Regions from separate parts of the Vibrio sp. JC009 genome, predicted to be linked through region 1. Evidence: predicted binding sites of a transcription regulator. Region 1 holds the regulator's gene; the other holds the start of a gene.
The links. Region 1 encodes MetJ, which represses methionine synthesis genes. Its sites were predicted from a motif close to TTAGACNTNTANANGTCTAA; they were not measured.
Positions count from the first base shown of each region.

Region 2: metK (methionine adenosyltransferase) is a predicted target of MetJ. The motif match lies at 5,919-5,938, and genes of this name have one in related genera.

Region 1 covers NZ_CP092106.1:219,036-231,145, reverse strand. The annotation lists gene L3Q72_RS01105 (bifunctional aspartate kinase/homoserine dehydrogenase II) at 1-899, opposite strand, end outside; gene L3Q72_RS01100 (O-succinylhomoserine (thiol)-lyase) at 900-2,066, opposite strand; gene metJ (met regulon transcriptional regulator MetJ) at 2,358-2,678, shown strand; gene L3Q72_RS01090 (HI0074 family nucleotidyltransferase substrate-binding subunit) at 2,952-3,365, shown strand; gene L3Q72_RS01085 (nucleotidyltransferase domain-containing protein) at 3,358-3,657, shown strand; gene L3Q72_RS01080 (TetR/AcrR family transcriptional regulator) at 3,700-4,338, opposite strand; gene L3Q72_RS01075 (sugar transferase) at 4,480-5,706, shown strand; gene L3Q72_RS01070 (glycosyltransferase family 2 protein) at 5,684-6,460, opposite strand; gene L3Q72_RS01065 (glycosyltransferase) at 6,444-7,217, opposite strand; gene L3Q72_RS01060 (glycosyltransferase) at 7,269-8,141, opposite strand; gene L3Q72_RS01055 (oligosaccharide flippase family protein) at 8,150-9,409, opposite strand; gene L3Q72_RS01050 (nucleotide sugar dehydrogenase) at 9,687-10,853, shown strand; gene L3Q72_RS01045 (hypothetical protein) at 11,138-11,740, shown strand; gene L3Q72_RS01040 (hypothetical protein) at 11,864-12,110, shown strand, end outside.
Region 2 covers NZ_CP092106.1:413,238-425,347, reverse strand. The annotation lists gene L3Q72_RS02095 (hypothetical protein) at 1-201, shown strand, start outside; gene L3Q72_RS02090 (glycosyltransferase) at 188-1,105, shown strand; gene L3Q72_RS02085 (hypothetical protein) at 1,115-1,891, shown strand; gene L3Q72_RS02080 (LTA synthase family protein) at 1,876-3,525, opposite strand; gene tkt (transketolase) at 3,645-5,639, opposite strand; gene metK (methionine adenosyltransferase) at 6,036-7,190, shown strand; gene L3Q72_RS02065 (SprT family zinc-dependent metalloprotease) at 7,276-7,782, shown strand; gene L3Q72_RS02060 (endonuclease) at 7,860-8,555, shown strand; gene rsmE (16S rRNA (uracil(1498)-N(3))-methyltransferase) at 8,646-9,377, shown strand; gene gshB (glutathione synthase) at 9,391-10,338, shown strand; gene L3Q72_RS02045 (YqgE/AlgH family protein) at 10,380-10,943, shown strand; gene ruvX (Holliday junction resolvase RuvX) at 11,066-11,494, shown strand; gene L3Q72_RS02035 (PilT/PilU family type 4a pilus ATPase) at 11,511-12,110, opposite strand, start outside.

The sequences.
Region 1 (12,110 bases):
ATTTTAGCCCCCCGGCCAGAAGCCAGTACACGCTCAATACGGGTAGAACCAGCTTCAGGCTGATAGCTGCACCTTAGCTCCAGGTTCATCGCACTCTGGGCAACCGGCTGCAGAGTTCTGCTGTGAAGCACAGGAGCAGCAAGGCGAGCCAGTTCACTGGCTTCATCAAGGCGCAGCAACGGAAGCAGACAAGCATCGTTAACCTTTCTCGGGTCGGCGCTGTATACACCAGCTACATCGCTCCAGATAGTTACTTGCGAGGCTTCCGCAAGAGCGCCAATAACGGTTGCGGAGTAGTCCGACCCATTACGGCCCAGCAGTACCGTCTCTTCCGCCTGATTCTGGGCCATAAAACCAGTAATCACTAACCTGTGATTTGAATGCTGCACCAGAAGTTCTTTAAGTAGTGGCCATGAACGCGCACCGTCCACCTCTGGCTGAGTGGCTCTTTCTGCCCGCAGGAAGTTTCTTGCATCAACAGCTACCGCAGGCAGTTCCTTCTGGTTGAGCAGCGCAGAAAGCAACCTTGCCGACCAGCTTTCCCCATGCCCCTGAACTGCGGACTTCTGAGCAATAGTTAAAGGCGCGTTTAACTCGCCAAGTGCGGTAATTTCCGAGTGAAACTGGCTAAGCAGATCATCCGGCTCATCCAGTAAAGCGGTGATAAGGCCGCTTTGATATTCCCGCAGCGACATAAGCAGTTCATGAGCGATGCGTCCGTCTTTATCCAGCGTATCGCACCACTCAATCAGCCTGTTGGTGGTATCACCGGCTGCTGAAACAACAATTAAATCTTCTTTGTCTGAGTACTCTTTAAGAATATTCGCTACGCGTTTATAGCACTCAGGATCAGCAAGGCTACTGCCACCAAACTTATGTAACTGACGAGAAACGGTCATTTATACTCCCTCCGCAACCGCATTAAAGGCATATTCTAAATCTGAAATTAAATCTTGTTTATCTTCCAGACCCACTGAAAGTCTGAGAAGGTTTTGTGATACTCCGGCTTTTGCAAGCGCCTCTTCACCCATTGCTCTGTGAGTCATGGAGGCCGGATGACAAATCAGGCTCTCCACTCCGCCAAGAGACTCAGCAAGTGAAAACAGCTTCAGCTCATTAACAAAAGCTTTCAACTGCTCAAAACTACCAGCAAACTCGAAACTTAACATTGAACCAAATCCCGACTGCTGCTTTTTAGCAATTTCATGCCCCGGATGCTCTTCAAGGCTAGGATGATAAATACTTCCCACCAAAGGCTGTTTTTTCAAAGCCTCCAGGATAGCCAGTGAACTCTCTTCATGAATCCGCATTCTGGCTCCAAGTGTACGCAAACCTCGCAACGTCATATAGCTGTCAAATGGCGTCCCGGTAGCACCAATACAGTTCCCCCACCAGCCAAGCTCTTCTGCATGCTCTTCTGTTGCAGTAACAATAACCCCGCCAATCACATCGGAATGACCGTTGATATACTTGGTGGTTGAATGAATAACCAGGTCCGCGCCCAGTTCCAGAGGCTTTTGGTATATGGGTGTCAAAAAGGTGTTATCCACGGCAACCAAAGCACCGATTTTTTTCGCTTTCTCGCAAACCGCCGCAATATCCACCACACGTACCAACGGGTTAGACGGCGTCTCCAGAAGGATCAGTTTTGGCTTTTGAGCCAGAACTGCCTCCAGCGCACTTTCATCTGTCTGATCGATAAACTGAACTTTAAAGTCACCTTTCTGAGCACGGGTATTAAACAACCGGTACGAACCACCGTAGCAGTCATTCGGCGCAATAAGCAGATCATCCGGCCCTAAAAAAGCAGAAACCATCAGGTTAAGCGCAGATGTCCCGCAGTTTGTGACTACCGCGCCTTTTCCGGACTCTAGCTCAGACAGAGCCTGCTCCAGCATCCCCCTGTTCGGGTTCCCCGAGCGGGTGTAATCATATTGAGGCACTTCACCAAACTCAGGAAAACTGTAGTTTGTTGAAAGATAAATCGGTGGCACAACGGCATTGAACTGAGTATCAGATTCAATCCCCGTCCTGACAGCAATAGTTGAAGACTTCCTTTGAGACATAACTAGTTATTTCCTTTTGAGCTTGCTGATTATTTATAGTTGTTATGTAAATATATACTTGTTTAGGGGTTACAGGTAGAAATCCATAGCCCATAGCCCATAGCCCATAGCCCATAGCCCATAGCCCATAGCCCATAGCCCATAGCCCATAGCCCATAGCCCAATTTACCCCCTACAACTTTAGCCGTCAACCCATCTAGCCATCTAAACGCCTTTGCTTATGGCAGTAAATCCCGCTAAAATTAACAGTTAGATTTATTATTCAAAGTTTTCTGATAACAAAGGTGTGCAATGGCTGACTGGAACGGTGACTACATTAGTCCTTATGCGGAACATGGGAAAAAGAGTGAACAGGTTAAAAAGGTAACGGTTTCAATCCCTTTAAAGGTACTTAAGATACTTACCGATGAACGTACCCGCAGACAGATAAATAACCTTCGCCATGCAACAAACAGTGAACTTCTGTGTGAAGCATTCTTACACGCATACACAGGCCAGCCTCTGCCAATTGATGAAGACCTGAGAAAAGACCGTCCGGATGATATCCCGGCAGAAGCGAAGAAAATGCTGGAAGAGATGGGCATTGAGATTGAAGCTTTTGATGAAGAGTAAGTGAAACCAGCCAGAGCCAGTTCACAAAAGGCCTATTTGTGCCAAGTAGTTACCAGGCATTACAAATGGAAAATATGTCGTCATCTCGGAATTGCAAAGCAATATCCGAGATCTACTTTCAGAGTGTTGTAGAGTTAAGATATCACGGTACTCTACAACGCGCAGACGGTAGATTCCGGATAGAAGTTTCGCAACTTCCGGAATGACGAAGAATAAGCTCAGGAGCAAGGTAACAAAAAAAGAGCCATAACTACAGAATCAGAGGTTCACTCTATGACCACTAATCCACTACGCTGGAAACAGCGCTTTGAAAATCTGCAAAAAGCTCACAAAAGACTGGTTAAAGCCTGCTCGCAAGAATCCTACAGTGAACTGGAACTTGCAGGCTTAATTCAGACATTTGAATTTTCGTTTGAGCTGACCTGGAAAACACTTAAAGATCTGGTTGAATATGAAGGATACGATGCAGCTTCACCAAGAGGCACAATTCGCACAGCTATGGAAGCTGCACATATCTCACCAGAGCAGTGTGAAACGCTTCTGGAAGCACTTAACAAGCGCAACCTTCTAACCCACACCTACGATGAAGAAAATGCGCTTGAAGCGCAGGCTTTAATTGTAGAAACATTTGAGCCAGCAATTTCAGAAATTGTTGCCTATTTAACAGAGAAATCTCAGGATGACTGATAACGGAATTAGCCTGAAACATCAGCAGACTATTCTCAGCATTATCACAGCATACTCAAGTGTGAAAGAAGCGTGGCTATTCGGTTCAAGGGCTCTGGGGACTTATAGACCAAACTCTGATATTGATATTGTTTTAGTTGGCGAGAAAATTACAACTAGCGACGTCGCTTCTATCCTAAGTCAGATAGAGCAAACTACGATTCCCTACAAAGTTGATATGCTGGTTAAACACAAAATTAATAATCAGGCGTTAATTGAACATATCGAGAAGTTTGGGAAAAGACTAATGTAAACAGAGTAAAGTAAAGGCACCTCCCGGTGCCTTTACTATTTGTTAAGAAGCATGCATCGCCTTGATACCTTCCTCTATCAATTTCACCTGCTCAGTTCCAAGCGGCGTAGTATACGGCTTAACAATAGAGATAAGCTGCAGAACCCCTTGGTGAATAACCTGCTCAGTGATTTTGGTATCTTTCGACATAGCCGCCCGGTAGCTCAGCCAGTTAGTTGCCACAAGGTGCGTTGATGTCACCAGCAAGCGCGCTTCTTCTTTGGTCAGTTCCAGCAGCTTTCTTTCAATAAAGAGGGCAAAAATTGCAGCGATGTTTTCCTGCATCTTTGTCTGCACTTCCAGATAACGCTCATGCAATATCGGATCTCTGTGAAGAATTTCCGGCAAGTTTGCATAGAAGAAGCGGAACTTCCACATCAAAGTAAAGATGGAGTCTAAGTAACGTTTTAACATCACAAGACTCTCTTCCTGAGCCTCTACCGGAGTAAAACGCTCCAGCAGCTCATTTGAATAAATGGCGAAAATCTCTCTTAAGATCTCTTGTTTGTTTCTAAAGTGGTAATACAGGTTGCCCGGGCTGATATCAATATGAGCGGCAATATGGTTGGTTGTGATATTACGCTCACCATGCTCGTTAAACAGTTCCAGTGCTGCATGCACAATTCTTTCGCGTGTTTTCATGACATTTCCCGATTCGTTGCTTAACCTAAGTATATGAAGAAAATAATGAAGCTGAAAGTTTTACCGCATATTTAGACATATAGACGTTTTATTCGAAAACGGAAGTAACATTTGCAAATTTAATAATTAAAGGCGCAGAACGTGAGACTAAACAGATCAGGAATGACTCATCTTATTGCCTCTCTGGGTATTACCGGGGGAATACTGCTTTTGTCTTTAACTCACTTTCCGGACTTTCCCGACACCGTAAGAAACAGCCTGCCAGTGGTCATAGGGTGCTACTGGTGCACCATAACCCTGCTTCCAAAGCCGTTACCCAAAGTAATCTCTGACCGGAAACAGGAAATCCTGCCCATACTTTTAAGCTGTTATTGTGTCGCTATCGCCACTATTGCTATGTTCCGGATAGAGTACTCACGTTCTGTTTTAGCACTTGGTGCAAGTATCACTTTTATATGGTTACTGGGATTTTTCTACTTTCAGGCCAGATATCAAAAAGTGTCACTCAGCGTAATTACAAACTTTAACCTTAAAGACCTACAGAAATACTCATTTTTGCAGCTAAAACCTGTGGAGCATCCATATTCGATCTCTGATGTCGAAGATGGCTTAGTGGTAAACCTGCACAAGCCTATGAGCAACGAGCAGGAAAAATTTCTGGCAGACTGTTCCATCAGCAATGTACCGGTAATCCACTCCGAAACCATTAAAGAAAGACTGGAAAGAAAAGTCCCCACCACGCATTTAAGTGAAAACAGCATAGGCACGTTGCTACCCTCTCAAACTTATATGATCAGTAAATCCGTCATTGAGCGCTTATTTATCATTACAATCCTCCCTGCTGTTGTGGTGGTTTGCACCATTATTGCGGCACTGATACGGACAAGCAGCAAAGGAAAAATACTCTTCTCTCAGGAAAGAATCGGCTACAAAAACAAACGCTTCACTATCTATAAATTCCGGACAATGGAAGAAGCATATGGAGGAGACAGCAGGCTTTTTGCTACAGAAGAAGAGCACAGAATAAATAAACTGGGAAACTTACTGAGAAAAAGCCGCCTGGACGAGCTTCCTCAATTGTGGAATGTTCTTATAGGAGATATGTCCTTAATCGGTCCACGACCGGAGCGGCCGGAGCTGGTACAGGAATACGAAAAGAAGATTCCTTTTTACAATTTTCGGCATGTTGTAAGACCGGGCATTTCTGGATGGGCACAGGTTGAGCAGGGGTATACGGATACTACTGATATGACCCGGCACAAATTAGGGTATGACTTGTATTATATTAAGAATTTATCGTTTGTGTTAGATATGAAGATTGCAGTTAAGACGATAGGGATTATGCTTACCGGGTTGGGGGCGAAGTAAAATAATGATTCTTCAGGCCATTAATTGCGTAGTGAATAAAGTAGTAAACTGAAGTGAAGAAACCAAGCTTTTCGCACTCGCGATAAATTTTCCACTGGTACTTTAACACTTTCCACTTGTTTGAAGAGACTGAACTGGCACCGACACGGTATTGAACCAGAGGCTCTTGGAGGCCTGCTATTTTTGCGCCTGTTTTGGCTATTTTTAGCCAAAGAGTTAGATCTTCATGTCGTCTCAGATTTTCAAAATACTGTTTACCTATCAATTTAGTATCATATATCGCAGTTGAGCAACCGATTTGATTGCACTTCAGTAAGTCTTTATAAGTAAGCGTCTTAGGAACAGAACGACAGCCAATGATATTGCCTTGTTGGTCGATAATTTCATAAGCGGTATAACAGAGAGTTGTGCCTGCCTCCTGCATAAATGTGATTTGTTTTTTTAGTTTATCAGGATGCCAGATATCGTCTGCGTCTAAGAAGGCTATATAGCGACCTTTTGCTAGTTCTATGCCCTTATTACGTGCAACCGCTGGACCACTATTTTCATTAAGGCGACAGACTGAAACATTTGGTAGCGGAGATATCAGGTTGCTTACCAGCGACCAGTCAGCCTCACTCGAGCCATCATCAATAACCAGATGCTCGTAAGTAAGCGGACCTTCGATAAATACAGAGGATAGAGCACCTTTCATAGCTCCATTATCAGGGTTAAAACAAGGGGTAATGATACTTATATCAATTTTTTCTTTCATCACAAAGCACATAATGTCTTAAGTATAACGCCAGAGAATGAAGTAACCTCCTATTTTTAAACAAAAATCTGAACTTCTTCATCAGAAATAGCAAAGAAACTACAAAACCAAACCATCCAAAAACCCTATCAAACATACAGAACTTGGTTAATATACCTTCATCTGTTTCATAGAAATAGTAACCAGATGATACATCCGGATGCGTAACTCCACAGTAATCAGTTTGCAATATTACCTTACCCGACTTAAGTAGATCGGTTGAAAATATATACTCTTCACCCGATGGTCTCTTAGTTCCTAGACCAAAATTTTCATCAAAACGAAAGCCTTCGCTAATGACCTTTCTCGATATACACATATTAATTGATATTATCGATATTGCGGTAAATAAATTATGCTTAATTATTTTTCTTGAGTTTAATTTTCTTCTACAATTTTCTTTCAGAACCAACATATCTGGATCATATTTTTCAAATAGATCCACTATAACTCTTTTTGCACCAAGGTGTAGTGATGCATCATCATCCATTATCCAAACAATATCTCCTCTACTTTTTTCAAGTGCAAGGTTACGACTACGACTGATACCTTTTCCTTTTACCTGAAAATATCGCACATTATTCTGACAGAAAATAACATCGTCATATTGTTTATTATTTGATATTTGATGCATGATCAAATAACAATAATCATCATTAATTTCCAAATCATAAATTCGATCATTTATTGTAGATACTAAAACTTCCAAAGTTGACATAACCTACGACCTCTAAAAATAAACTTACAAGGCTCATTATTACGATCACAACTACTTATAACGAAAGTAATCTATAAATTCAATAACATATTTAAAACTTCCTCTCAAATACAGAGAAATACAGAGCTTATAATTATATATATTTATATTTTTGATAAGAGTACAAAGTGACAATTTAGTACCAGAGTATTTTACATTCATTATTTTCATTGACTTTTTGTTTGAATGATTCATTAGTAATTTATGTTTACTATAAAAAATCTCATACGCTTTGGCTGTTTTATTTAAACTAGATGATATTCTTTCTTGAGCATGCATATTGTCCCAAACATAAGACAAGTTATCTATTTTAAACCCACTACCGTAACTTTTAACCAATCTAACCCATAAATCATAGTCTTGGAAAGCAGGCAAACTCTCGTCAAAACCTCCAATATCTTGTATCCTCTTGGTTAACGTTAACACTTGATTACCAACAATATTATAATGTAATAGCTTCTCGATAGTTACTATACCTAACTTATTATTTCTATTGATTTTTCCTTTACTAGAGTTTTCTATGTATGAAGTGCAAACAAACGAGTAATCTGTTGAAAATGCTGTAACTAATTCTGATATATGGTTAGGTTTAAGTAAATCATCATCATCTAACCCTGTAATATACTCACCTTTTGCAACAGAAATCGCTTTATTTCTTGCATGACATGCACCATATGAGCGATTACTTCTAATATAAGTAATATTACTGTTACATAGAATAATACTACAACAATACTCCTCTGTACCATCATCAGAGCCGTCGTCAGAGATAATTATCTCTATATTTTTATATGTTTGTTTCAATACCGATTCAACAGCTCTCTCTAACAATTTTTTCCTATTATAGGTGGGAATATAAACAGACACTAAGGGTAAAGAACTCATTTATAGACTTAAACCTTTTTAAAAGAATGCAGCCATGGCATAGGATAAACCTTGCTCGCTAACCACCATGTACCTAAAAATTGAATAAATTTAGAAATAGAAAATACTATCGCAACTCCAGGCAAATAAAACCAATTAATAACAGCCAATAACAAAATAACATTAATTACACCAGAACCAATTGTTACAATAGATAATAAAGCTGTTTTTTTAGCATAGAAAACATAGTTATTAACAGATAAATACATACCATGAAATATTTGACCCAAACATATCCAATTTATTAAATATGAAGATTCTTCGTATTTACTCCCTCCAATAAGCACAACAAGTTTAGGCGATAGAAAAAACATGGGTACAATACTTAAAACAAGCAGCAAATAAAAATAGTATGTGTACTTTATTATATTATGATTTAATTTCACGTCATTTTTATTCAGAGCATTAAATAACCAAGGCGTATAAGCCCTATTAATCGCATCAAAACACAAATGAATAACCATACTTATCTGCATTGCTAGCATGTAGACACCAACTTTAGATAATCCCAATTCTCTGCTAATTATAAACCGATCAATTAATCCTAGAAGGATAAATCCTAACATATGGGGTATTAATGGCGTGCTATATTCAACTATTTCTTGAATATGAGATTTTTTTATGTTTTTAATCTTAACAAGACGCTTACTAATTAAATAAATTAGTGATAAAACTGAAACAAATATAATAGCCACTAACCACGCTTCAACCCTTCCTTCCGCACCCATCCCAAAAAACACAATAAAATTATATGCTAAAATAAAATGAAAAAAACCATATCCAATCTGCCATAACCCATATGACTTTGAATTACCACGAGCTTGAATTTGACCTAACATAAACTGAAAAATAAAATATGATATAGAAATTACGACTGCGTAATATAGCCACGAAGCTGGCACCTTTAATATTTCAGACAGTACATCAGAAACATAAAAAACAAATAAAATAGATATAACTGAAGAAATAGCTAATAGTAATAGTGAAGCACCATTTACATATCTAATTTCGTCTATAGTATCATTGTCATAATACTTTCTAACTACATAACTAGCTGAATTTAAACCAATGAATATTGAGAATAAAGATACAGCCATCTGAAAAATAGCAACTTGGCCGTACTCTTCTTGTGTCAAAAAGCTAGTCATTATGGGCAGAAGAAAGAACGGGACCAAAGCACATATTATATTGCTTAACAAATAAATCCCGCTGTTAACTATCAGCCTCAAACCTGTTCCTTACTTTGTGATAAGAGTATAATGTTTCGTGCCTAAACGTTAAAAATCAATAAATAACACGCTACCGCCTTGAGACACGCACTTATCTCCCAATTCTTATACAAGATTATAGTCAAAGCTTATGTTCAATAACCTTTTCCCATACGTACCTAAATAAATATAGGCGACTTTGCATCAAAATACCTAAGCACACATGCAACCAACATCACAGGCCAGAGAAAAAAGCAGGTCTATACTCATTTATACACCACTCTAAAAGGACAATGCATTGAAAATAGCTGTATCAGGTACTGGATATGTGGGTTTGTCGAATGGCATATTGCTGGCGCAAAACCACGAGGTTGTTGCCGTTGACATTCTTGAGCATAAGGTAAAACTTCTGAATGAAAAGCAATCCCCTATAGCAGACAAGGAAGTAGAAGCGTTCCTAAAAACAAAAGAGCTTAACTTTGTTGCCACAATGGACAAGGAAGCTGCGTATAAAGACGCTGACTTTATTATTATCGCAACCCCAACAGACTATGATCCTGACACAAACTATTTCAATACCTCTTCAGTTGAATCCGTTATCCGGGATGTAATGGCGATCAACCCAAATGCCGTCATGGTTATCAAATCAACGGTACCGGTAGGTTACACAGAAAAGGTAAAAGCACTATTTAACAGTGACAATATTATCTTCTCTCCGGAATTTCTGCGTGAAGGCCGAGCCCTCTATGACAACCTCTACCCTTCTCGCATCATTATTGGCGAGCAGAGTGAAAGAGCGAAAACCTTTGCTGGCTTGTTAATAGAGGGGGCGATTAAGACCGATATTCCTGTTTTGTATACGAATTCAACAGAAGCAGAAGCGGTAAAGCTGTTCTCTAATACCTATCTGGCAATGCGCATAGCTTTTTTTAACGAATTAGACTCCTACGCAGAAGCCTTTGGCCTGAACTCACGGCAAATCATTGAAGGAATTGGCTTAGATCCACGAATCGGTAATCACTACAACAACCCTTCTTTTGGCTACGGCGGTTACTGTCTTCCGAAAGACACCAAGCAACTTCTGGCGAACTATCAAACCGTTCCAAACAACATTATTGGTGCCATTGTAAATGCAAACCGTACCCGTAAAGATTTTATTGCCGATTCGATTGTTAAACGAAATCCCAAAGTGGTTGGTATCTATCGCTTAATAATGAAGTCAGGCTCAGATAACTTCAGAGAATCTTCTATCCAAGGGATTATGAAGCGCCTGAAGGCAAAGGGAATCAAGGTTGTCATATACGAACCAGCACTAAATGAAGAACACTTCTTCCACTCGAAAGTAATCCGTGAACTTGATAAGTTTAAGTTTATGTCAGACGTTATCGTTGCAAACCGGATGACAGGAGCGCTTGAAGATGTGGCTGACAAAGTCTACACCAGAGATCTTTTTGGCTCGGATTAATATTCAATAATTTCATCGAAATAGTCTTCATCCACAACACTTTCAGCAACAGGATTGGCGTGAATTAACAGGTTTTATGTATAGCTGGAAATGCAAATCGAGCTATACATGAAATCAACTTTAGCAGCTTTTATGTATAGCCAAAAGCATAATCTCAGCTATACATGAAACGTGTTTTTGCAGGTTTCATGTATAGCGCATAAGAAGCAGCTTCACCAGAACATCCGGTTATCTTTTTCTATGTTATAATTTGTTCGTTTTCACGTTAACTTACGGACTTTACTATGCCGCAGATCTTCTACGACCCCAAAGATATGAAGCAAGACTTCGCGTTTCTGGCAAAGCGCGGAAGAAACGTGGAAGAGTACCTGCATGCAGCCCAAAATGGTTACGAGTTAAAAGATACCAAGCTTGTAATACCAGTCGGTTGCCGATTCATTCGCTATGACGAGAATGACTCCGGATTTAAACTAGCTCTACTGCTCGATTCTGAACAATCTGTTCTTTATTACTGCAATATAGTTAAAGTTACCGATGAAGAGCTTAACATCGCTGGTGTAACCCAATCTCTGGTTTGGCGAAACCGTATGAAACCAGCATATAAAAGAGCCACACAAGACTTTGTCGGTCAGGTCTTTGATCATTACCTCATCGAAAACTACACGGTTATCATCTCAGACGTTTATCACAGCTTTGGCGGGATGTTCATGTGGCAGGAACAACTGGGTTATGCCATCGAGCGTGAAGACCGCAATGTGTATCTTTATGATCAGCTAAGCTGCATTAAAACCCAGATAGATAAAAGCAACTTTGATGAATTTCTGGATAGCCTCTGGAGCGAAGATGAATCGAAGTTGCATCACAGAGCCGTGATTGAAAAAAAGTGAGGACGGAGTCGTTATCTCCAGCGTTGTAAATTCCCAGATAACCAGAGACAGATTCCCAAATAACCATAATCATATTCCCAGATAACCAGAGTTAATCTGATATTTATTAACAAAGAACAGACGATGAATACCTTAACCATTACAGATATCACCAACACAACAAAGAAAGGCAAAGAGTGGACCAAGCTCCAGAAACTCTGGAAAGATGTGGAGAAAAATCAGGCCAGAAACGATCGCTATGAAAAAAAACTGGATGATTTTCTGGCTCAGTTTAAGCAAAAAGCAGAGAAATCAGAGCAAGATGTCTGTGCAGCAACGGAAAAGTTTATTCGTCATCTGCTGAAATTTATTCCACGTAAAACGATTAAAG
Region 2 (12,110 bases), 190 kb from region 1:
CTTGCAAATAAAGATATTTCATACATTCTTATAGGAGAAAAAAAACAAAGCGCTCTGTTAAGAAATCACTCAGAAAAAGGCTCATTCATCAATAGATTGGCGGAAAAGGAGCTACCTTCCTGGATTCAGCTTATCGACTCCACTTCTTCCGGCGAGGTGCTTTTTAAGGTTCAAAAAGAGGGAATGTATGAAAAACAATAACCATAGTGTAGCCGTAATTATTCCTTGCTTTAATGAAGCTGGCGCTATTGGAGAGACTATTAGCGGATTTCAGTCGGCTCTTCCAGACGCCAAAATCTACGTCTATGACAATAACTCCACGGACAACACTATTCAGGAAGCCAAGGAAGCTGGAGCCATTGTAAGAAAAGAACCAAGGCAAGGGAAAGGTGAAGTCGTCAGACGAATGTTTGCAGATATTGATGTGGATATCTATGTAATGACTGACGGGGACGCAACTTATGATCCAACGGCTGCTCCTACGCTAGTTGAAACCCTAATCGAGCAACAATTGGATATGGTTGTCGGCACAAGGTCAATTGCAAAGGAAGCCTACCCAACAGGGCATATTCTGGGGAACAAGGCTTTCTCTAGCCTAATCAACGGCTTTTTTAACGCATCCCTTACCGATGTTTTTTCAGGCTATCGTGTTATGAGTAAACGCTTTGTAAAAACAATCCCGGTATTGAGTGATGGATTTCAGATAGAAACAGAATTAACTGTACATGCTTTACATCACAAGCTCCCCATTATGGAGCTACCAACCAGCTATCAATCAAGGCCAGAAGGCACAAGCAGCAAACTGCGTACTTTTTCCGATGGGTTTAAGATCCTTAGCTTTATTTTGTTCCTTATCCGAGATATTAAACCACTGTTGTTTTTCTCATCCACAGCACTTCTGCTTACGGTCATATCTCTGTTCTTAGGCGTTCCTGTGATCTTTGAGTTTATGGCAACCGGGTTGGTAGAAAGATTTCCGACAGCTATTCTTTCCAGCAGTATTGGGGTTATTGCTATTATTTGTCTGTTTACTGGGTTGATCTTGGATAATGTTAGTCGGGGTAGAGTGGAAGCTAAAAAACTATTTTATTTAAGAAATCGTTAGGCCGATTGCATGAGGTTTATATATTACCCACTGGTCTTCGTTCTTTTTGTTTATAGTTTCGTTCCTTTTTATTATCCATTATCGACTAAAGCGAAAGGGTTCCCCACAGAAAGAGTAGCTCATGCAGGTGGTGCAATCGATAACCACACCTATACAAACTCTTATGAAGCCTTAGATTATAATCTTAATAATGGGTTTAAATACTTCGAAATAGATTTTTTATTTACATCAGATAAACACTTAGTCTGCGCTCATGACTGGAGGTCTTTTTACCCTTCCAAAGGTCCTCATAGGGTACCGTCTTTAAATGAATTTAAATCGATTGTAGATGAGGAAAAGACATATAAAAACTGTACCTTAAAAGGACTGTCCCATTGGATGAATAAAAATACTGGCACAGTAATAATAACCGATATAAAGAGTGATAACTTAAGAGGTTTGAAAAAAATTTATCAACAAATTCCAGAAGCAAAAGATAGAGTAATACCACAAATATATGACCCAGACAACTTAAAAGAAGTAAGAAAAATTGGATTTAAAAATGTTATCTGGGCTCTATATGGACATCTGATAAATAATAACTATGTTCTATATAAAATAAAAGATTTCTACGGAAATATTGCCATTACAATGCCTAAAGAAAGAGCCATAACAGATCTACCTTTAAAATTAAAGAAACTTGGAATTCCTACCTATGTGCATACAGTAAACAATGAGGGAGAGATGGTCATGTTTATGGAAGAAAAACACATATCAGAAATATATACAGATTATCTAATACCCTGATCGTTTTTTATTCTAATCATATTTAAGTAGTCAACTGATTTATATTCAAAAGTTCCTTTCTCAAGAACCCTAGTATCATCACCATCTAATAAAACATCAAACTGATTATTGTCACACATAACCGAAACTTTAGACCTTTCATCCCCTCTAGCATAATAAACACATTTAGAATCCGCTATATTATTCGTTGGTAATATAGCTCCTCTTGAACTTGAAATACATTGGTGTCCATCTATCATATTTAGAATACTTGGAAGAACATCCGTTTGTTGAAGCACATTTTCTACAGTAATATTTTTATTTTTCCAAACGATAAACATTGGCACCTTACTAGCAGCCATCCTACCAGAATCAGACTTTTCTTTTTCCGTTATTGGTGTCATTGCCCGGTGGTCACTCATTACAACAATCATAGTATCAGGTTCAGAGAGACTATGAACAGCCTTCGAAAGTTGCTTATCTGCATATTTAAATGCAAACTCCTCTGAAATTTTCACTTCTCCATTATCAGGGTAGTAATAAGGTTGATGAGTATTTACATTTTCAACAACTATAAAATTATTATTGTCGTCATTAATCAAATCATTCACTTTAGTATAGAGCATTTCATCAGACACCGAATCAAATAGGAATTTCCGTTCTTTTTTATCAAAAATCTCATTACCCATAATTCTTTCAAATCCTAATGATTTTAACCATGATCTTTTATTTAAAAAATTCAAGTCCCCTGAAGTTATAAATTTAGTTATATATCCCAATTTTGAAAATCTATTAGGCAGAGAGGAACTGTATCCAATTGAGTTTAACCCCACTGCACCATCTGTTCCATAACCGACTTTATAAGGAATTAGAATATCCCCAGTGAACAAAGCATACAGTCCAGCTTCGGTGGTAAATCCATTCGCATAAAAATTATTATATGATATGTTCTCCTTTGCTAACTTATCCAATTGTGGAGTCCAGTTTTTGTCTCCACCAAACCATTCACTTTGATAGTACGACCAGGACTCAAAAAGAAATATAACTATATTTTTAGGTATCTTCGTAGATATCTTCCCACATTGTTCATCATTAACGTACGAAAAAGACTTAACAAATTCATCTGAATATTCCGCTTTATATGTAATAGAAAGATTAACCAATATGTAATTCTTAAAAAATGGACTTCTAACAGAAGAATCCACACTATATAAAGAAGCTACAACCATTAATAACAAAGAAGTTATAATCTTAAACCAAACTCTTTTAAGATTATTATTCTCTCTTATACAAAAGGTCAATCCAAAATATAGAAAACACGAAATCAACAACACATAAAACGGTTTAACTACATCCAACTCTAAGTTAGTTAAATATTTCCCGATATCATCAAGATAGAACCTTGAATTAAAAGTATATATAATCAAAAGATCTAGTATATAGAATAGAGAAATAAGAAATATAAGTAGCTTTAACAGTTTCGATATCCACTGATTAAACAAAGTCGAAGAATAATAAATAGAAAAGCAAAGAAAAATTATTACACTATCACTGATAGCTATATTTATATAACTACTAGGGTCATCAATATAGAAAGCACGTCCTAGAGAATAAACCTTTACTATATAAATAAGGAACAAAAAGACCAGCAACATGTAACAACCTCGATATAAATAGGCAGCTCACCGAATATAATTCATTTTATAAAAGAAAAAGCGCCTTTTCTCAACTAAAGAAAGGGCGCTTTAACTAAAAGCTGACAAAAGCTAAGGGTTTAAACCAAAACTTCCTTAGCCTTCTCAACCACATTCTCAACAGTAAAGCCGAACATCTTGAACAGCTCACCGGCAGGAGCAGACTCACCAAAGGTCGTCATACCAACGATACGGCCACCGAAGCCAACGTACTTGTACCAGTAGTCTGCAATACCCGCTTCAACAGCAACACGTGCGGTTACATCAGATGGCAGTACAGATTCGCGGTAAGCTTCGTCCTGTGCATCGAATACATCAGTAGCAGGCATTGAAACAACGCGTACTTTCTTGCCTTCAGCTGTCAGTACTGCTGCAGCTTCTACTGCAAGCTCAACTTCTGAACCTGTTGCGATAAAGATAAGATCAGGCTTGCCTTCACACTCTTTCAGTACGTAAGCACCTTTTGCGATGTTCGCCAACTGCTCTGCATCACGTTCCTGCTGCGCCAGGTTCTGACGAGAGAAGATAAGTGAAGTCGGGCCGTCTTTACGCTCGATTGCGTATTTCCATGCTACTGCAGATTCAACCTGGTCACATGGACGCCATGTGCTCATGTTTGGAGTCACACGCAGAGAAGCAATCTGCTCTACCGGCTGGTGAGTCGGGCCGTCTTCACCCAGACCGATTGAGTCGTGCGTGTAAACCTGGATGTTCTGAACTTTCATCAGAGCAGCCATACGCATTGCGTTACGTGCGTATTCCATAAACATCAGGAAGGTTGCACCGTAAGGAACAAAACCACCGTGAAGCGCGATACCGTTCATGATAGCCGTCATACCGAACTCACGTACACCGTAGTGGATGTAGTTGCCAGAGAAGTCTTCGCGAGTCAGAGACTTAGAGCCAGACCACATAGTCAGGTTAGAAGGCGCAAGGTCAGCAGAGCCGCCCATAAATTCAGGAAGCATCTTACCGAAAGCTTCAAGCGCGTTCTGAGAAGCTTTACGTGATGCGATGTTTGCCGGGTTTGCCTGAAGGTCAGCAATGATTGCTGAAGTCTTCTCTTCCCACTCTGCAGGAAGCTCACCGTTTACGCGGCGCTTAAATTCTGCTGCAAGCTCTGGGTATGCTGCTGCGTATGCTTCAAATTTAGCATTCCAGTCAGCTTCCTTCGCCGCGCCAGCTTCTTTCGCATCCCACTCAGAGTAGATATCTGCCGGGATTTCAAAAGGAGCGTGTTCCCAGCCAAGGAATTCACGTGCTGCTGCAATTTCTTCATGACCAAGAGGCGCACCGTGACAGTCGTGAGAGCCGGACTTGTTTGGAGAACCAAAACCGATGATAGTCTTAGTACAGATAAGTGTTGGACGAGGGTCTGCTTTCGCAGCTTCGATAGCAGCGTTAATCGCTTGCGCATCATGACCGTCAACAGCAGGAATAACATGCCAGCCGTAAGCTTCAAAACGCTTAGGCGTGTCGTCTGCAAACCAGCCTTCAACGTGACCGTCGATAGAGATACCGTTGTCATCCCAGAAAGCGATAAGCTTGCCAAGACCAAGTGTACCTGCAAGAGAACATGCTTCGTGAGAAACACCTTCCATCAGACAGCCGTCACCCATAAATACGTAAGTATTGTGGTCTACGATATCGTGACCTTCTTTGTTGAACTGCTCAGCAAGAGCACGCTCAGCCATCGCCATACCAACTGCGTTAGTGATGCCCTGACCAAGAGGACCTGTTGTTGTCTCAACGCCTGGTGCATAACCATACTCAGGGTGGCCCGGAGTTTTAGAATGCAGCTGACGGAAGTTTTTCAGGTCATCGATAGACAGCTCGTAGCCAGTCAGGTGAAGCAGAGAGTAAATCAGCATAGAGCCGTGGCCGTTTGACAGGATAAAACGGTCGCGGTCAGCCCACTCAGGGTTTTGTGGGTTGTGGTTCATGTGGCCCCGCCAAAGTACTTCGGCGATATCAGCCATACCCATAGGCGCACCAGGGTGACCAGAGTTTGCTTGTTGAACACCGTCCATGCTCAGTGCACGGATTGCATTTGCTAATTCTTTTTGAGACGGCATGTCTGCTCCTGAATAGATAAGCGAATTGATAGAGAAAGAAGTAATAAAAATTTCATCCGGAAATTTGCGGGCATATTCTCTCAAAGGCGGTTGCGGACTGCAAACGTTTTACTTAGGGAATTGCGGGTTATGGGGTTATGGGGTTATGGGGTTATGGGGTTATGGGGACATTATCGTGTAACTAAGTCAAGTACAACTAAAGACTGACGGCTGATAGCTGATAGTTGCTATCCTGACTTATATCAATTTTCACTTGTATTTTTACTGGAAGAATCTAAAATAGACGTCTAGATGTAAAAGCCCCTACATGTGTAGGCGTATTTACAAAATCACACTATTTTTTAAAAGATGCAGCTGAGCATCTTTTTTAACCTTTAAATTACGGAGCTCACTATTATGGCTAAGCACCTATTTACTTCAGAATCTGTATCTGAAGGTCATCCGGATAAAATCGCAGACCAGATCTCTGATGCCGTTCTTGACGCTATTCTTGAGCAGGATTCTAAAGCCCGTGTAGCTTGTGAGACCTATGTTAAAACAGGGATGGTAATGGTAGGTGGTGAAATCACTACCTCTGCATGGGTTGATATTGAAGAACTGACTCGTGAAACTGTTCGTGAAATCGGCTACGTTCATTCGGACATGGGCTTTGATGCTGATTCATGTGCAATTCTGAACACTATCGGTAAGCAGTCTCCTGACATCAACCAGGGTGTTGATAAGACTGATCCTAAAGAACAGGGCGCTGGCGACCAGGGCATCATGTTTGGTTACGCGACTAACGAAACTGACGTGCTAATGCCAGCTCCGATTACTTACGCACACCGTCTGATGGAAAGACAAGCGAAAGTACGTAAGAACGGCACACTGCCATGGTTGCGTCCGGACGCTAAGTCTCAGGTAACTTTCCAGTACGACCAAGGCAAGATCGTAGGCATCGATGCGGTTGTTCTTTCTACTCAGCACTGTGATTCAATCTCTACTGACGCTCTGCGTGAAGCAGTAATGGAAGAGATCATCAAGCCGGTTCTTCCGACAGAGTGGCTGAACAAAGAAACGAAATACTTTATCAACCCAACCGGCCGTTTTGTTATCGGTGGCCCAATGGGTGACTGTGGTCTGACTGGCCGTAAGATCATCGTAGATACCTACGGTGGTGCTGCTCGTCACGGTGGTGGTGCTTTCTCTGGTAAAGATCCATCTAAGGTTGACCGCTCTGCAGCTTACGCAGCTCGTTACGTTGCTAAGAACATCGTTGCAGCTGGTCTTGCAGACCGTTGTGAAATCCAGCTTTCTTACGCAATCGGTGTTGCTGATCCAACTTCTATTATGGTTGAAACCTTCGGTACAGAAAAAGTGTCTCACGACATCATCATCGATGCTGTACGTAAGTTCTTCGACCTGCGCCCATACGGTCTTCAGGAAATGCTGAGCCTGCTTCAGCCTATCTACAAGAAGACGGCTGCTTACGGTCACTTTGGTCGTGAAGAGTTCCCTTGGGAGAAGACGGATAAAGTTGAGCTTATTCGCGATTTTGCGGGAATTAAATAATAAGGTTGCAGGTTGCAGGTTGCAGGTTGCAGGTTGCAGGTTAAAAATATTAGGTTGGGCAACTTGCTCAACCTTTTTTATGCATATGAATAAATTAGCTGAGCAAAAATATAAAGATATCCAAGATAAACTTTCCTGGTGTGTTCACCGGGCTGAGGTTGCTTTTCAGCGCTCTTTTGAACTTCCTTCTGTTAATTTTAAGCTTCGTGGTAAAGCTGCAGGGAAGGCTTATCTTCAGGCCAGCGAGATCCGGTTAAACCGGGTTCTTTTTGAAGAAAACTATACCGCTTTTATTAATGAAGTGATTCCTCATGAAGTGGCTCATCTGGTTACCTTTCAGGTGTTTGGTAAAGTCCGCCCTCATGGGAAAGAGTGGCAGATGGTGATGGAGAAGGTGTTCGGTATTCCGGCAAAAACCACACATAGCTTTGAGGTTATCTCGGTTCAGGGGAAGACCTTTGAATATCAGTGCAGCTGTGAACAGTACGCCCTTTCCATAAGACGCCATAATAAAGTTCAGAGAAAACAGGCAAACTATATTTGTAAAAGTTGCAGGCAGCCGCTTTTGTTTACCGGAAAACAACTTTCCTAAAATCAATCAGAACCACATACCAATACGACAAATGAGTGTTAGACTGAATAAAATAATACTTAACTTCAGTCCTTTATATGCTCAAATCACATTTACTCATACTTTCTGTCGCACTAGTTCCTGCTGTTGCGTTCTCTGCGCCCCCTTCGTCGTTTTCTAAAGCAAAGAAAATCGCGGTTAAAATCTATCAGGACCACCCTGTCAGCTTTTACTGCGGCTGCGATATCGAGTGGCAGGGAAGAAAAGGGATTCCTCAGTTGGAAGAGTGCGGCTATCAGGTCCGCAAACAGGAAAGAAGAGCCAGTCGTATCGAATGGGAACATGTGGTTCCGGCCTGGCAGTTTGGCCACCAGCGCCAGTGCTGGCAGAATGGCGGCAGGAAGAACTGCAGTAAAAACGACTCTCAGTTTCGTCTGATGGAAGCTGACCTTCATAACCTCACCCCGGCAATTGGTGAAGTAAACGGCGACCGCTCAAACTACAACTTCAGCCAGTGGAATGGCCTGGACGGCGTAACCTATGGCGCGTGCGAAATGCAGGTCAACTTCAAACAGCGCAAAGCCATGCCGCCGGAAAGAGCACGTGGTGCCGTTGCCAGAGCCTATCTTTATATGTCGCAGGAGTATGGTTTTACGCTGTCAAAACAGCAGACTAACCTGATGAATGCCTGGAATAAAACCTACCCTGTGAATGAATGGGAATGCGAGCGGGACAGAAGAATCAGTAAAATACAGGGCAATCACAACCCGTTTGTTGTTAAGCAGTGCGAATAATACGACAGCATTCGGTACTGCCCTTGTTTTTTCCCCCAGCCGCATCCATGTTATGGAAAGTTGTCCATTTTTATTCAGGAAGCGGCTTCAATGCGAATCCCACGAATTTACCACCCCGAACCCATCACTCAACTTGGTTTACTGGCTCTCAGTGACGATGCCGCCGGACATATAGGCCGGGTACTGAGAATGAAAACTGGTCAGGAAGTGCTGCTGTTTGACGGAAGCAATGCAGAATTTCCGGCAGTGATTTCAGAAGTTGGTAAGAAAAGTGTTCAGGTTGAAATAAAGGAAAGAGTGGAGCGAAGCTCTGAATCTCCTCTGGATATCCATCTTGGTCAGGTGGTATCCCGCGGAGAAAAAATGGAATTCACGATTCAAAAATCCGTGGAGCTGGGCGTAAACACCATTACCCCGCTTATCTCTGAACGTTGCGGTGTAAAACTCGACCCTAAACGTTTTGAGAAAAAACTGGCTCAGTGGCAAAAAATTGCGGTTTCAGCCTGTGAACAGTGCGGCAGAAACCGGGTTCCGGTAGTACGTCCACTGATGAAACTGGAAGACTGGTGCGCCGAGCAGGATGACGCCTTAAAGCTAAACCTGCACCCGAGAGCAAAGTACTCCATTAATACTCTGCCAGAGCCAATCAGCAAGGTTCGCCTGCTTATCGGCCCGGAAGGCGGATTATCGGCAGATGAAATCGCCATGACCGAAGAATATAAATTTGAAGAAACCCTGTTAGGTCCACGGGTTCTGAGAACAGAAACAGCCGCGCTAACCGCAATTACAGCATTACAAGTTCGCTTCGGTGATCTTGGTTAATCGGGAGAAAGAAATGATTAAACTCGGCATAGTAATGGATCCGATTTCATCCATTAACATCAAAAAAGATTCAAGTTTCGCCATGCTGCTTGAAGCGCAAAAGCGTGGTTATGAAATCCACTATATGGAAATGCAGGATCTTAGCCTTGAGCAAGGCGTTGCCATGGCAGACACCAGGATCGTAGAGCTTAAAGAAGATCCAAACGGCTGGTATGAATTTAAATCTGAGCAAACCATCGAACTGTCAGAGTTGGATGCAGTGCTTATGCGTAAAGATCCACCGTTTGATACGGAATACATTTACGCCACCTATATCCTTGAACGTGCAGAAGAAAAAGGCACTCTTATCGTAAACAAGCCTCAGAGTCTGCGTGACTGCAATGAAAAGCTGTTTACAGCCTGGTTCCCGGAACTGACACCAACCACCATTGTGACCCGCAAAGCAAAACGAATCCGCGAATTTCAGCAAGAGCATGGCGATATCATTCTTAAGCCTCTGGACGGAATGGGCGGAGCGTCAATATTCCGGGTTAAGCAGGGCGACCCTAATATGTCGGTGATCATCGAAGCACTGACCAACCACGGCGAATACTACGCCATGGCCCAGACATTTGTTCCGGATATCAGCAACGGTGACAAGCGAATTCTGGTCGTTGACGGAGAGCCAATGCCTTACAGCCTGGCCCGAATTCCGGCCAAAGGCGAAACAAGAGGCAACCTGGCAGCAGGCGGCACAGGTGAGCCAAGACCATTAAGTGAAACGGATCTCAACATTGCACGCGCAGTTGCGCCTACACTTAAAGAAAAGGGGCTAATCTTCGTTGGCTTGGATGTTATCGGTGACAAATTAACAGAAATAAATGTAACCAGCCCTACCTGTATCCGTGAGATAGAAGCAGCGTTTGATATTTCTATAACGGGTAAGCTAATGGATGCAATCGAAAAAAGAGTAAACAAATAAAAACAGGCATCCGTCATTCATATTTGTGCAGGAGAGATAACATGAATTTAGCAAATCACTTCCTCGTGGCGATGCCAGGGATGCAAGACCCGTTTTTTCAACGGTCGGTTATCTACATTTGTGAGCACACTGACGAAGGGGCAATGGGAATCGTGGTAAATGCCCCTATCGACATTACTGTGGGCGGAATGCTCCAACAGGTGGAAGTTGAGCCAGACCAGCCTCAGGTTAACCCACAGAGCTTGAGCCAGCAGGTTCTCAGTGGTGGTCCGGTATCTGAAGACCGTGGATTTATACTCCATAGGCCAAAGGATAAATATCACTCAAGCATCCAGATGACGGATGACCTTTCCGTAACCACTTCAAAAGATATCCTTGGCGTTCTGGGCACAGAAGCTGAACCCAAAGACTATATTGTCGCTCTGGGTTACTCAGGCTGGACAGCTGGTCAGCTGGAACATGAGCTGGCTGAAAACTCCTGGCTGACTGTAGAAGCCGACCCAAGTGTTATCTTTGACACTCCGGTTCAGGACAGATGGAACCGGGCGGTTAAGATGCTGGGGATTGATGCAGCGCAACTGTCTGCGGATGCGGGGCATGCGTAAAAGGCTATAGGGACAGGCTTTGCCCTTAAGGGTGATGGGGTGATAGGGTACAAGCCGCCCCATAGCCCCATAGCCCCATAGCCCCATAGCCCAAGATTAAACAACTAAGCGAATATAATAAAATGTCCTCAAAAACAATCATGTCCTTCGACTACGGCACCAAAAGCATCGGCAGCGCCATTGGCCAGGAAATTACCGGTACTGCTTCCCCTTTGAAAGCATTTAAAGCTAATGATGGCATCCCTAACTGGGATGATATTGAAAAACAGATCAAAGAGTGGCAACCGGACCTTATAGTGGTTGGCCTGCCAACGGATCTTTATGGAAAAGATCTGGAAACCATTACTCCAAGAGCTAAGAAATTCGCAAACCGCCTGCACGGCAGGTTTGGCCTTCCCGTAGAGCTGCATGATGAACGTCTTTCTACCGCAGAAGCACGTTCAGAGTTGTTTGATATGGGTGGCTATAAAGCTTTAAGTAAAGGGAATGTGGACTGTCAGTCGGCGGTAGTGATTCTTGAGAGCTGGTTTGAGGCGCAGTGGGGGGAGTAGCTATCAGCTACTCTTCTCACTCCATATCAATACTAACCCCATCCATAGCGCCAGAACCAAAATTGCCACCGCGCTTCGCTTTTAGCATCATTCTCAGATCATTGGCAGAATCTGCGCTGTGCAGAGCATCATCTTCAGCGATCTTATCCTCGATCACCAATTCATAAAGAGACTGATCAAAAGTCTTCATACCGCTTTCGGTTGATCTTGCCATGGTCGCTTTCAGCTCATGCAGATCGCCTCGCCGGATCAAATCGGCGATCCTTGGGGTATTTAGCAATAACTCAAAGCAGCCATGGCGGGCATTGCCGTTTTTGTCTTTGATCAACTGCTGCGCTATTACGCCCTTCAGATTATTGGAAAGATCAAACAAAAACTGATCCCTACCCTCTTTCGGAACAAGGTTAAGAATTCGCTCCAGCGCCTGATTGGCATTATTGGCGTGCAAAGTCGCCATACACAGATGCCCGGTTTCCGCAAAGTTCATGGCAAACTCCATTGTTTCACGGCTACGGATCTCACCAATCAGAATCATATCCGGAGCCTGACGAAGGGAGTTTTTCAGCGCCACTTCAAAGCTCTCCGTATCTAATCCCACTTCCCTTTGTGTCACCAG